2 regions of the Paenibacillus sp. FSL R5-0470 genome follow, and region 1 is predicted to be linked to the other one. Evidence: a T-box and tRNA genes for the amino acid it is inferred to sense, from the RefSeq annotation. Region 1 holds a T-box; the other holds one or more tRNA genes.

Region 1 (6,929 bases):
AGATGACGTAATTGTGATCAGTAAGGCGCTTGGTAGCGACGAGGCCTTTAAATGGGAGTCTAAGGGCGCTGATGGCTATACTATCGAGCCTGTCGAGAAGGATTCTGTAGGTACTGAAGTGATTTTGAAGATTAAAGAGAATACTGAAGAAGATCAATACGATGAATACTTGGAAGAGTATCGCCTGAAATCCATCATTAAAAAATATTCTGACTTCATTCGTTTCCCAATTAAAATGGACGTGAAGGAGCAAAAGCCAAAAGAAGGCACAGAGAACGAGTTCGAGGAAGTTGTTCAAGAACAAACCGTGAACAGTATGGTGCCAATCTGGCGGAAGAACAAAAACGAGCTGACTACAGAAGATTACGATAACTTCTATGCAGAGAAACGTTACGGCTTCGATAAGCCGCTTAAACATATTCATATCAGTGCAGATGGTGCTGTAGTGTATAATGCGATCTTGTTTATCCCAGAGAATACACCATTTGATTATTACACAAAGGAATATGAAAAAGGTCTTGAGCTCTATTCCAATGGTGTATTGATCATGAACAAATGTGCGGATCTGCTGCCTGACTATTTTAGCTTTGTAAAAGGTATGGTAGATTCAGAGGATCTTTCGCTAAACATCTCCAGAGAAATGCTCCAGCATGACCGTCAGCTGACTCTGATCGCTAAGAACATTAAGAATAAAGTGAAGAGTCAACTGCAAAGCTTGCTGAAGGATGAAAGAGAGAAATATGAGCAGTTCTATAATGCTTTTGGCAGACAGCTTAAGTTTGGTGTGTATAACGATTATGGAATGCACAAAGATACACTTCAAGATTTGCTGATGTTCTACTCCTCCAAGGAGAAGAAGCTGGTAACACTGGACGAATATGTATCAAGAATGCCAGAAGATCAGAAGTACATCTACTATGCATCCGGAGAGTCGATCGACAGAATCGAAAAGCTCCCACAGACCGAGCTTGTATCGGATAAAGGGTATGAAATTCTCTACTTCACTGATGATATTGATGAATTTGCGATCAAGATGATCATGTCTTATAAAGAAAAAGAATTTAAATCCGTATCCAGTGGTGATCTGGGTATCGAAGCAGACGAAGCGGACAAGCCAACGGAAGCGGAAGAGAACGAAAACAAGGAGCTTTTTGAAGCGATGAAGGACATCTTGTCCGGCAAAGTGAAGAATGTTAAAGCTTCCAAACGTTTGAAGACTCATCCGGTATGCCTCTCTGCTGAAGGTGAACTGACAATCGAGATGGAAAAAATCCTGAAATCGATGCCGAATGGGCAAGAGGTTCAAGCGGATAAGGTACTCGAAATCAACATCCATCACGAAGTCTTCCAGTCTTTGAAAGCAGCAGCTGAGAACGATAAAGAGAAGCTCGGTTTATACACGAACCTGCTGTACAACCAAGCACTGTTGATCGAAGGTCTACAGGTTAGTGATCCTGTTCAATTCACCAATGATATTTGCAAAATCATGAAATAGATATTAGAAAAGCCATCCTATCGTATTACGATTGGGTGGCTTTTTTTGTGCGGAAAAGGTAGTAATCGATTTCAGAGTCATTATTTGTGCAACCGCTGATCGAATAGATTATTTCACCTTGTGTGTTTTTTTTACTCGTCACTTCGGAGCAGGTATCGGTTCTAACTCCTGTGTTACTTCCACCGAATGCATCATTAGAAGTATCGTAGCTATAACTAATTACATTGCCATCAAACTTCAAATCCTTAAATATGGGATCGCCCTCATCTGTGTAACTTGTAACTCGTATATTGTCTGCTTTTTTGCTGGAGAGATTAGTTATAAATTGCTCAAATTTATCGAGGTTGTACACTTTTTCAAAAGAAACAATATCCCCTCTACTGATGGCTTTTTCGGAAGTATAGGGTTCACTTTTTGGAACAGAATTAACCTTATTATCGGAACAACCCCATACCCCTGCTAGTAAAAGAACAGAGAGTATAAGCAAGTTTACTTTTTTCATTGAAGGACCTCCTCCTTGTAACTTATTTATATAAAAGACGAAAATTAATTGAAAAAGTTACAGTGAGCTTGATGTTTCACATTGACAATAAACAGAAAATTAAGTATCATTTCCAGTAACTTGAATATTTAAAGGCAAAGAAGAGAAAGAGTACCACGGCAATTCTTTCTACAGAGAGCTCCGGTCGCTGAAAAGGAGTAAAGAAAAACCTTGGGAATATGGTCTCAGAGCTGCGTATCGAAACCTTTTGGGTTGTAGGCTGCGCCGGAACCTGCATCCGTTATAGTGCTAGGGTATAAACGTTTATTAACGTCGTACCTGAAGAGGTAAATGTCATGAGGCATTTATAAAATTAGGTGGTAACACGTGAGTAGAACTCTCGTCCTTTGTGGATGGGAGTTTTTTTGTTGTCTAAAAAAAGGAGGAGAAGGTTAATGAGTAATGTGTTTATTGGTGGTGCTTGGCCGTATGCGAATGGATCTTTACATCTTGGAAGATTATCAAGTGTGTTGCCTGGGGATGTGCTGGCACGCTATTTTCGCAGCAAGGGGGATAACGTTTTATATGTGTCAGGCAGCGATTGTCATGGCACACCTGTAGCGGTTCAGGCTGCTAATGAAGGGATCACACCCGAAGCTTTTGCCAGTCGATACCACGAAGAGTTTCTGCAGTGTTTTGAACAGCTGGGATTTAGTTATGATCTTTATACTCGAACGGATCAACAGCAGCATCATAAGGTTGTGCAAGAGTTGTTTGCGAAGCTACTAGAGAATGGTCATTTATATAAAAAAACCATTGCGCAATGTTACTGTGAGGTGGATCAGCGCTTTTTGCCAGACAGATACGTGGAAGGGACTTGTCCAGTATGTGGCCAGCGGGCGCGTGGAGATCAATGCGATTATTGTTCTACGATTCTAGACCCTGCCGATTTATTGGACAGAGTCTGTAAATTATGTGGGAATACACCGTCAGAACGACCGACAGAACATTTTTATCTTAGCTTATCTAAATTTCAATCTGAATTAACGGAATATGTAGAGGAAGCACAATTTTGGAGAGAAAACGCTATAAAACTGACCAAACGTTATTTAAAAGAAGAACTGCAGGACCGCGCGGTAACAAGAGACTTATCTTGGGGTGTAGATGTTCCTTTAGCTGGATTTGAAGACAAGAAGATTTATGTTTGGATTGAGGCGGTAAGTGGTTATTTATCAGCCAGTAAGCAGTGGGCTGCACAGTCTGGGCGGAGCTGGGAGGATTTTTGGTCAGAGGAACAAGAGGACATCACCGCTTATTATGTCCATGGTAAAGATAATATTCCTTTTCACACCCTGATATGGCCAGCCGTCTTATTAGGAGCAAGAGAACTACATTTACCGGATCGGATTATATCCAGCGAATATTTAACCCTTGAAGGGCAGAAGTTCTCCACTAGCCGTAATTGGGCAGTCTGGGTACCTGATATTCTAGAGCGGTATCATCCTGACTCTATTCGTTATTTCTTAATTGCCAACGGGCCTGAGAAGCGGGATACGGATTTTTCCTGGAGAGAGTTTATTTATAGTCATAATGGTGAGCTGCTTGGAGCATTTGGTAACTTTGTGAATCGCTCATTGGCTTTTGTAGAGAAGTTTTATGAAGGGATCGTGCCAAGTGGAAAGTTAGATAAGGGGTGGAGCGACAACATTGACCTCTTGTATCTGGAGTCAGGACGCCTAATTGAAGCGGGAGATTTGAAGGATGCGCTCGAGTATATTTTCTTTTATGTACGTAAGGCAAATCAGTATTTTGATCGGCAAAAACCTTGGATTCAGGTAAAAGAAGATCAGGAGTCCTGTGGTTCTACAATATATACATGCGTGCAGATTATAGCTAATTTGGCGAATTTGCTGCATCCGTTTCTACCGTTTTCTTGTGAGAAGATCAGGGGATTCCTATCGCTTGAACTACCGAATTGGAAGCCCCGCTCGGTTCCCCCTTATCAACAGGTAACTGATTTGCAATTGTTGTTTGAACGAATTGATATAAGTCAAATTAAAGAAGAAGAGCAAAGATTAGAACAACAAAAAGTCAATAAATAGGAATGGTTAAGACAAGCTCCGGGCAGGATCTTTAACCCTTTAAAAACATCCCTGCTGATTAACCAATAAATTACATCACAGCATAGCAAAAAGGACGCCTTTTTTTGTGGAATCATATGTACCATCAAATGACTCTGTAACAGAAAGAGGCGACCTCATGTGAAAGTCTAAAATGCTTCCAAATCTTATTCAATCCGTACTTCTCGAGGAAGACTTTGTGATTCGTCTAACTGATAATATGATTATTCTCTTACTTACTTGTTCTCCATGCAAGGATACCCGCGTTCATACTCTTACAAGCCTCTAATGCTACTTCTGACGTATTAAGCTCATCCCCCCAAGCGATGTAGTAACGGAATTCATAGAATCCACCTAGTGTCGCCTTAAAGTTCGTTTCCCAATAATTATTCATGGGCCATGAATAGAGATGGGCTGGATCATGCGCGAGTCCAGGGTGTCCGCTCAATAGTCGATCCTCATAGTCTAAGGAGCCGAGTTGGATGAGAGGTGTATCTGGCATCGCAATGGCAACACCACGTGTGTCACGGACAAAAGCTACACCTTCATCGACACAATAGAAATCTGCTAAGGATCCAGGCAATTGATCAATTCGTGGACGTAAGGCTGCGCCTGTCTTTTCTATCCACAGCGCATCTTGCCCAGCAGCGGGAGCACTCCCAAACGGAAGTGAAATGTACACATTTTCTGGATCCCATACACTTTCCTTATGCATGCGTACAGCTACATCAGCACGTGCGCGATCACCGTATACGGTGACGAGTAAGGAATAGTGACTGCAACCATTCACGCGATATGTCAATTGAACTTTTCCATAAAGGGCACCCTTTTCAATGATATTGACATCAACTAATGCTCCGACAGAGGTTATCGCATCAGCGCCTCTACGATTTCGTCCCATCTTACGACGTACATCATACATGCCAAATTCATTAGGTGCTTGTGTTACGTTGTAGACAGGGGAGAATGCATTGTGTTTCCGATCAGACCGTAGTAAATTTTGTTGACTGCTTTTGTCGAACCACTTCGTAATCCCTGCCCCAAGTTCCCATTCGATCCGAACGAAAGGTGACTCGATAAATTTAGGCGTCACATGTAGCTTCGGTGGAACCGGAGGAATAATATCCAGCATGCGATCGGATCCAACATAATCGGTTCGATATGCTGTTACGGGCGGATGCGCTTCGATTGCCTTGATCGTCAATTGGACCTTTTGATTCGGCTGCAAGGTTACTGGAATGGTAATGATGACCCCGCGGTGTGCCGTCACCATTTGTGCTTCATAGACAGTTCCAGTCACTTCATCGAGTACTTCAAAACCATTTTTCAGCTCTGTAATGTACCAGCCCTCCATAATTAATTGGGCATAATCGGTTTGGACAAAGTTATTTGGGTTATGCAACTCAAATTTCATAGGGCGATCTGGTCCTAATAGTGCATCTCCTTGTGCCTCAAGGATATCGTATAATGCGGTATGGGCAAGTGCACTCGCATTTGCGGCATAAGCTTCTTTACGACAGCCCAGCTCTTGTACGAATGGGTTCCAAGGTTCTGTCACAGAGGAATGGTATCCCCATGTATGTTCAGCAAATAAAGCCAACTCGTATTCAATCGCCTCAAGCCGCTCTTGGTCAACAATCTCACGGGTAGGATCTAATTGCTTCACTTTCGTGTACACGCGTTGCGCCTCTCGGAAGATCTGAACATGCATCGGAGTAGTAGCTGAGCCATCTGTCCACCAATCCGGCCAATCTCCTCGAAAGGTCTCGATCTCATCCGGATGCTCGTTCGCATATGCTCTTAAATCTGTAAAGAAATCATCCAGTGTCGCTGGTTGAATCAAGATCCGATCACCATGCAACGCATTCCAATGGTTTACAAAATCCATTAATGCGGCATTCGGTGAGCCATTATCTGTAGGGAGCCCAGATACCATGACAGGTACTAACGGGAAGGTATAGCCATCTTCAACTAATTGCTCTAAATATCGATCAAACCGCGCTTCAGCGACTTCCAAGGACACGCCTTTTCGCACGTCATGCTCATCACGAATCGTATAGGAACCTCCTATACCAGGAATCAAGCCGAGGTCATTTCCGAACATATAATGCTCGCCACTCCACGTTAGAATTCGATCACCTTTTGGTGTTTCCCACCAGAATGGAATTTGTTTCTTCCATAATGGAAACATAGAGTGATGTGTATGAATACAGGTTATTAAATTCTCGATACCAGCATCGGCCAAGACTTGACTATATCCCCAACCAAAGCCAGTGATGTCTGCAGTCATAGCAGAACGTACCGGGAATTGAATCGATTGACCATAGTCAGTAATCCGTTGAATCATGACGGAGAGCATCTCTTGATTTAATTGCTCGCCGAAATTGAGATAGGTTCCAGATAGACCGATATAGCCTTTTTGTACCGCTTGCGCGAATTCTTCTTTTTCTGTTGGTGTCGCTTTTAAGAGGAAGGATTCAACAGGCCAGAACGTTTCGCATACCCATTTGTAGCCCTTCCAATCCAGGCGAGCACCGCTTTCGATGTCACGTACAATTTGTAACGCTTGCCGAATGTAATTGACATGATACTGCCGGATTTTCTCTTGACGTTCTGTATAGCCAACATCCGTATGGGAATGTTGAATGACGTAAATTTTCCATGGTTTGTGGGTGTTCATTGTAAAGCTCCTCTTAGGTATTTTATGATTAAAGATGAGATTGGAATTTCAGCTTGAAGCGGAATAACGCATCTTCTTCGTACCAAGCCTGGAAATTTGTACCCCAGACATTGTTGTGTAAATTGACATGCATTCCTCCAGTAAGTGAAGCGA
Region 2 (6,929 bases), 3.2 Mb from region 1:
GGTTCTGCTGATACTGTAAGAGACCCACGTGGTTTTGCTGTGAAGTTCTATACCGAAGAAGGAAACTATGATCTCGTAGGTAACAATACACCTGTATTCTTCGTTCGTGATGCAATCAAGTTCCCTGACTTTATTCATACACAGAAGCGTGATCCACAGACACACTTAAAGAACCCTAATGCGGTTTGGGACTTCTGGTCTTTATCGCCGGAATCTCTACATCAGGTTACGATTTTGATGTCAGATCGCGGAATCCCAGCTACGTTGAGACATATGCACGGGTTCGGAAGCCACACCTTCAAATGGGTAAATGCCGAAGGCAATACCGTCTGGGTGAAATATCATTTCAAAACAGAACAAGGCATTAAGAACCTTGCTCCAGATCTTGCCTCCAAAATAGCTGGGGAGAACCCAGATTATCATACAGAAGACTTGTTCAATGCTATTGATAAAGGAGATTTCCCAGCGTGGAAGCTCTACGTGCAGATTATGCCGATCGAAGATGCGAACACTTACCGCTTTGATCCATTCGATGTAACCAAAGTATGGTCGCAAAAAGATTATCCATTAATTGAGGTTGGCCGCATGGTACTGGATCGCAATCCAGAGAATTACTTCGCGGAAGTAGAGCAAGTTACGTTCTCTCCTGGCTCTTTTGTCCCTGGTATTGAAGCTTCTCCTGATAAATTGCTACAGGGTCGACTGTTTGCTTACGGCGATGCTCATCGTCACCGTGTAGGTCCTAACCATAACAGCCTGCCTATCAACCGTCCAAAAGTAGAAGTGAAGAACTATCAACGTGACGGTGGCATGGCACTCGGCAACAATGGCGGATCCGGTGCCTATTATGAGCCTAACAGCTTAGGCGGACCTAAAGAAGCACCACAGTACAAATCATCACCTTTCGAAGTATCTGGAAATGCCGACAGTGTCTCCTATAATAGTGATGACCATTATACACAGCCTGGTGACTTGTATCGCCTGATGAGTGAAGAAGAACGTACCCGTCTTGTTCAAAATATAGTAGGCGCTATGACACCAGTTGAAAGTACCGATATTAAACTTCGTCAAATTGTTCATTTCTATAAAGCTGATCCGGAATTAGGACAGCGTGTTGCATCCAGCTTAAGATTATCCGTTCCAGACGGAATATAAGACTGTAATTGCACTTATACAAACAAAGAGGACCTTTACCCGTAAATGGGAAAGGTCCTCTTTGTTCATAAGAAAAGCTAAAACATATAGTATATAAGAACGATCACGATGCATAGCGTGGAGACAACAGATAAGCACGAAAAAAAAGTATTCCAGTTATTGCCCTTCATTTGTCTTATACACGACCAGTATACTGCTTCTTTGATGCTCTGCCCCATCACGTGAAGATTTAACTACCGAACCGTAACAGATATTCACAACCTGTTCCTCACGCAGCCCTGCCAAGAACTCATTAGCCTTATTCTCAGCATACGAATTATCAGCATCTACAAACTCTTTTACTTGAATCATCCTGATCTCTCCTTTAATAAATTATAGTTACTTTTTATGTCTAGATTCTATAGGTGAACTCAACGAAATGTACATGGCGTATCACTCCCCTGGTAACATTTAATGTAAAATTATCTTCGAAATATAGTATAGGCATTCCGCAGTTTTCTACGAAATGCCTATAACATCAGCCTATCATAGCACCCAACTATACAATAGTCAAACGTTTTAAATACAATATTTAGTAAGAATTTATTGCCTTTGCAAAATGGATTGGATTTACATATAGAAGCTGTTATACTGATCAGAAGGTTCCCTCTAGGGGACCTCTATTTGTATAGGAGGGATTTTAATATGGCAACGCGTCATAACAAATTTGCAAAGAATGTGCTACTTAGAGGGGGTGAAATCTACTATGAACCATAGTCTAATTTATGAAGGCTCAAGGACACAACTGGTCCAGCAGCTTATTTATTTTGATGAGGAAAAAATCGCATTTCTAAATCAGTATTTCCCGGAACGAAGCAAACAAAGAAGTAATGCTGAAACGCTGTTGTCCCGTTATTGCTCCGAGCTGGAACAATTACTTTCCCGTTTCAATGGTGAAGAATTGAATTCACTCGTATTGATTGGAAGTCAGCTTCAGCTACGCTACTTAGACGACAATACTACAGATACCTACACCATCGTATTTCCAAACCAGGCAGAACCCAATGATAACAAGATTTCAATGTTCTCGCCTATTGGCATGCAGCTGCTGTTAGCTCAGATCGGCAGTACATGTCAGCTAGCTATTCCTTCAGGTGAGTTATCAGTAAAAATCGAAAGTATTAAGTTTGTGAATTGTGGTGAGGTGGCCGTTCTTATTTAAGCCCACTTGCACATATCACCAACATTAACAGCGTCCCTTTCCAATCTTATGGAAGAGGACGCTGTTCATCTATTCAGCCTGCTAAGCACTCTTCATACTTTTATTTGAGCCTCAATCCTTCACCCAGTTTACTGACTGATTTTTTGATACGAGATGCTCTGGTTTCAGGTCTTTTCGCCGCTTCGATCCAAGATACATATTCCTTCTGATAAGAATAAGCCAGACCGTTATAATAAGCTTCTGCCTGCTCATGGATACTCAACGCATCAAGGAAATCCTCTGGGGCTTCTACCTCCCGTAATTGATGATCTTGCTCCATCGTCACATGCACAATATCACCAGGTTGAGCTTTGGCTAGATCCCGTAGTTCCTTCTTTACCACCATAAAATGCTTTCCGTTTCCATGGGGCATAAGCGTTCCTCTATAGGGGATTCCATTTACACTTCCTTTTACCTGTATTCTGGACTTTGTTTCAAATATTTGTTCGGCATCAAAAGGGACGTTAAGATAAGTCCAGCTCCCACTTGCATCAGGTCGCACTAATTTAGCTTCAAATTCAAACATTGCTACCTCCTCAACTAAAAGCCCTAAGTTCTATTGTATCCATATGAATGTAACTATACAAAAAAACACCTGCCTATAATAGACAGATGTTTCTTAATTATAAGCGGGTGATGGGAATCGAACCCACGCTATCAGCTTGGAAGGCTGAAGTTCTACCATTGAACTACACCCGCAAAGGTATAAAATCGGGATGACACGATTTGAACATGCGACCCCCTGGTCCCAAACCAGGTGCTCTACCAAGCTGAGCTACATCCCGTCAAAACATGTAATTACTTAGTAATAAAAATGGCGCGCCCTGAGAGATTCGAACTCCCGGCCTTTTGATTCGTAGTCAAACGCTCTATCCAGCTGAGCTAAGGGCGCAAAAATTATGGAGCGGAAGACGGGAATCGAACCCGCGACCCTCGCCTTGGCAAGGCGATGCTCTACCGCTGAGCCACTTCCGCAAAATATGGTGCGCGTGAAGGGACTTGAACCCCCACGTCGTGAAACGCCAGATCCTAAGTCTGGTGCGTCTGCCATTCCGCCACACGCGCACACTTTGAAAATAATGGTGAGCCATGAAGGACTCGAACCTTCGACACCCTGATTAAAAGTCAGGTGCTCTACCAACTGAGCTAATGGCTCTCATAAATGGCTGGGGATATAGGATTTGAACCTATGCATGACGGAGTCAAAGTCCGTTGCCTTACCGCTTGGCTAATCCCCAACAATAATTAACTAAATGGCGGAACCGACGAGATTCGAACTCGCGATCTCCTGCGTGACAGGCAGGCATGTTAGGCCAACTACACCACGGTTCCATAGACATAATGCATAAGAGTAAATTGGTTGCGGGGGCAGGATTTGAACCTGCGGCCTTCGGGTTATGAGCCCGACGAGCTACCGGGCTGCTCCACCCCGCGTCATTTAATAATTATATACTATTCATTTACACTAAACCAGCTAGTCCCAAAACATAATGCTTAAGGAAAATTTGGTTGCGGGGGCAGGATTTGAACCTGCGGCCTTCGGGTTATGAGCCCGACGAGCTACCGGGCTGCTCCACCCCGCGTCGTTCTTAAATGAATATGGTGGAGGCTGAGGGGATCGAACCCCCGACCCTCTGCTTGTAAGGCAGATGCTCTCCCAGCTGAGCTAAGCCTCCATGTTATGACCCGTATGGGATTCGAACCCATGTTACCTCCGTGAAAGGGAGGTGTCTTAACCCCTTGACCAACGGGCCATGCTAATAAACTTTATGGCGGAGAGAGAGGGATTCGAACCCTCGAGACGCTTGTGGCGCCTACACGATTTCCAATCGTGCTCCTTCGGCCAAACTCGGACACCTCTCCATAAATGGCTCCCCGAACAGGACTCGAACCTGTGACAACTCGATTAACAGTCGAGTGCTCTACCAACTGAGCTATCAGGGAATATGGTGGGCCTTAGTGGACTCGAACCACCGACCTCACCCTTATCAGGGGTGCGCTCTAACCAGCTGAGCTAAAGGCCCTTTTTAAGACACATCAATATTAAGGGCAAAAAAAATACCACGGGTAATGTGGTTGTCCGCTTGGCGACGTCCTACTCTCCCAGGACCCTTCGGTCCAAGTACCATCGGCGCTGGAGGGCTTAACGGTCGTGTTCGGGATGGGTACGTGTGGAACCCCTCCGCTATCGCCACCAAACGGGCATTTACATCGTAAATGCTCAGGCTTGAGTCGCCTGAAAACTGAATCCGAATTGAATTTGCGTATTAAGTATAGGATAAGCCCTCGACCGATTAGTATTGGTCAGCTCCATGCATTACTGCACTTCCACCTCCAACCTATCTACCTCGTCGTCTTCAAGGGGTCTTACTAATTGGGAAATCTCATCTTGAGGGGGGCTTCACGCTTAGATGCTTTCAGCGCTTATCCCGTCCGTACGTAGCTACCCAGCCATGCTTCTGGCGAAACAACTGGTGCACCAGCGGTACGTCCATCCCGGTCCTCTCGTACTAAGGACAGCTCCTCTCAAATTTCCTGCGCCCACGACAGATAGGGACCGAACTGTCTCACGACGTTCTGAACCCAGCTCGCGTACCGCTTTAATGGGCGAACAGCCCAACCCTTGGGACCTACTTCAGCCCCAGGATGCGATGAGCCGACATCGAGGTGCCAAACCTCCCCGTCGATGTGGACTCTTGGGGGAGATAAGCCTGTTATCCCCAGGGTAGCTTTTATCCGTTGAGCGATGGCCCTTCCATGCGGTACCACCGGATCACTAAGTCCGACTTTCGTCCCTGCTCGACTTGTAGGTCTCGCAGTCAAGCTCCCTTATGCCTTTGCACTCTTCGAATGATTTCCAACCATTCTGAGGGAACCTTGGAACGCCTCCGTTACTCTTTAGGAGGCGACCGCCCCAGTCAAACTGCCCGCCTGACACGGTCCCCGTACCCGGTAAGGGTACTAGGTTAGAACCTAGATACGATCAGGGTGGTATCCCAACGGCGCCTCCACCGAAGCTTGCGCTCCGATTTCTACGGCTCCCACCTATCCTGTACAGATCGTACCCAAATTCAATATCAAGCTGCAGTAAAGCTCCATGGGGTCTTTCCGTCTTGTCGCGGGTAACCTGCATCTTCACAGGTATTAAAATTTCACCGGATCTCTCGTTGAGACAGCGCCCAAGTCGTTACGCCATTCGTGCGGGTCAGAATTTACCTGACAAGGAATTTCGCTACCTTAGGACCGTTATAGTTACGGCCGCCGTTTACTGGGGCTTCGGTTCATAGCTTCGGGTTACCCCTAACCACTCCCCTTAACCTTCCAGCACCGGGCAGGCGTCAGCCCGTATACTTCGCCTTGCGGCTTCGCACAGACCTGTGTTTTTGCTAAACAGTCGCTTGGGCCTTTTCACTGCGGCCCCCTCGTGCTATTCACACTACCGGGGCACCCCTTCTCCCGAAGTTACGGGGTCATTTTGCCGAGTTCCTTAACGAGAGTTCTTCCGCGCGCCTTAGAATTCTCTTCTCGCCTACCTGTGTCGGTTTGCGGTACGGGCACCTTCTCCTGGCTAGAGGCTTTTCTTGGCAGTGTGAGATCATGACCTTCGCTACTGTAATTTTCGCTCCCCATCACAGCCCAGCCTTAACGATGTGCGGATTTGCCTACACATCAGCCTCACTGCTTAGACGGACATATCCATCAGTCCGCGTCACTACCCTCCTGCGTCACCCCATCGCTCATAGCGGATTACGGTGGTACAGTAATTTCAAACTGTTGTCCTTCGACTACGCCTTTCGGCCTCGCCTTAGGTCCCGACTTACCCTGAGCGGACGAGCCTTCCTCAGGAAACCTTGGGCTTTCGGCGGATCAGATTCTCACTGATCTTTTCGTTACTCATACCGGCATTCTCACTTGTATGCTGTCCAGCGCTCCTTACGGTACACCTTCAACCCACATACAACGCTCCCCTACCCCAGATACATACGTATCTAGCCATAGCTTCGGTGGTGTGTTTAGCCCCGTTACATTTTCGGCGCAGAGTCACTCGACCAGTGAGCTATTACGCACTCTTTCAATGGTGGCTGCTTCTAAGCCAACATCCTGGTTGTCTGTGCAACTCCACATCCTTTCCCACTTAACACACACTTGGGGACCTTAGCTGATGGTCTGGGCTGTTTCCCTTTTGACAATGGATCTTAGCACTCACTGTCTGACTCCCGGCAATAAGTATATGGCATTCGGAGTTTGACTGAGCTTGGTAATCCTTGCGGACCCCGCACCCAATCAGTGCTCTACCTCCACTACTCTTATACCGAGGCTAGCCCTAAAGCTATTTCGGGGAGAACCAGCTATCTCCGAGTTCGATTGGAATTTCTCCGCTACCCCCACCTCATCCCCGCATTTTTCAACATGCGTGGGTTCGGGCCTCCAGTGCGTGTTACCGCACCTTCACCCTGGACAGGGGTAGATCACACGGTTTCGGGTCTACGTCCACATACTCAATCGCCCTATTCAGACTCGCTTTCGCTGCGGC

Evidence for each region. A T-box is a leader RNA that pairs with one kind of tRNA and senses whether it is charged. The one in region 1 lies ahead of metG (methionine--tRNA ligase), so its partner is inferred to be a tRNA-Met.
Region 2: it encodes a tRNA-Met, which carries the amino acid that the T-box ahead of metG (methionine--tRNA ligase) is inferred to sense. The anticodon was not compared.

What each region holds. Positions count from the first base shown of each region.
Region 1 covers NZ_CP150238.1:4,157,857-4,164,785, reverse strand. Annotated here, with positions in the region: gene htpG (molecular chaperone HtpG) at 1-1,495, shown strand, start outside; gene MKY99_RS18310 (DUF4362 domain-containing protein) at 1,521-1,997, opposite strand; T-box leader at 2,126-2,387, shown strand; gene metG (methionine--tRNA ligase) at 2,432-4,078, shown strand; gene MKY99_RS18300 (glycoside hydrolase) at 4,329-6,776, opposite strand; gene MKY99_RS18295 (DUF5054 domain-containing protein) at 6,805-6,929, opposite strand, start outside.
Region 2 covers NZ_CP150238.1:944,727-951,655, reverse strand. Annotated here, with positions in the region: gene katA (catalase KatA) at 1-1,155, shown strand, start outside; gene MKY99_RS04190 (sporulation protein Cse60) at 1,312-1,506, opposite strand; gene MKY99_RS04185 (GreA/GreB family elongation factor) at 1,901-2,356, shown strand; gene MKY99_RS04180 (YdeI/OmpD-associated family protein) at 2,457-2,921, opposite strand; tRNA gene MKY99_RS04175 (tRNA-Gly) at 3,024-3,094, opposite strand; tRNA gene MKY99_RS04170 (tRNA-Pro) at 3,107-3,180, opposite strand; tRNA gene MKY99_RS04165 (tRNA-Arg) at 3,211-3,287, opposite strand; tRNA gene MKY99_RS04160 (tRNA-Gly) at 3,296-3,370, opposite strand; tRNA gene MKY99_RS04155 (tRNA-Leu) at 3,377-3,460, opposite strand; tRNA gene MKY99_RS04150 (tRNA-Lys) at 3,476-3,551, opposite strand; tRNA gene MKY99_RS04145 (tRNA-Gln) at 3,559-3,633, opposite strand; tRNA gene MKY99_RS04140 (tRNA-Asp) at 3,650-3,727, opposite strand; tRNA gene MKY99_RS04135 (tRNA-Met) at 3,753-3,829, opposite strand; tRNA gene MKY99_RS04130 (tRNA-Met) at 3,902-3,978, opposite strand; tRNA gene MKY99_RS04125 (tRNA-Val) at 3,996-4,071, opposite strand; tRNA gene MKY99_RS04120 (tRNA-Glu) at 4,078-4,149, opposite strand; tRNA gene MKY99_RS04115 (tRNA-Ser) at 4,166-4,258, opposite strand; tRNA gene MKY99_RS04110 (tRNA-Asn) at 4,264-4,339, opposite strand; tRNA gene MKY99_RS04105 (tRNA-Ile) at 4,343-4,419, opposite strand; rRNA gene rrf (5S ribosomal RNA) at 4,478-4,594, opposite strand; rRNA gene MKY99_RS04095 (23S ribosomal RNA) at 4,670-6,929, opposite strand, start outside.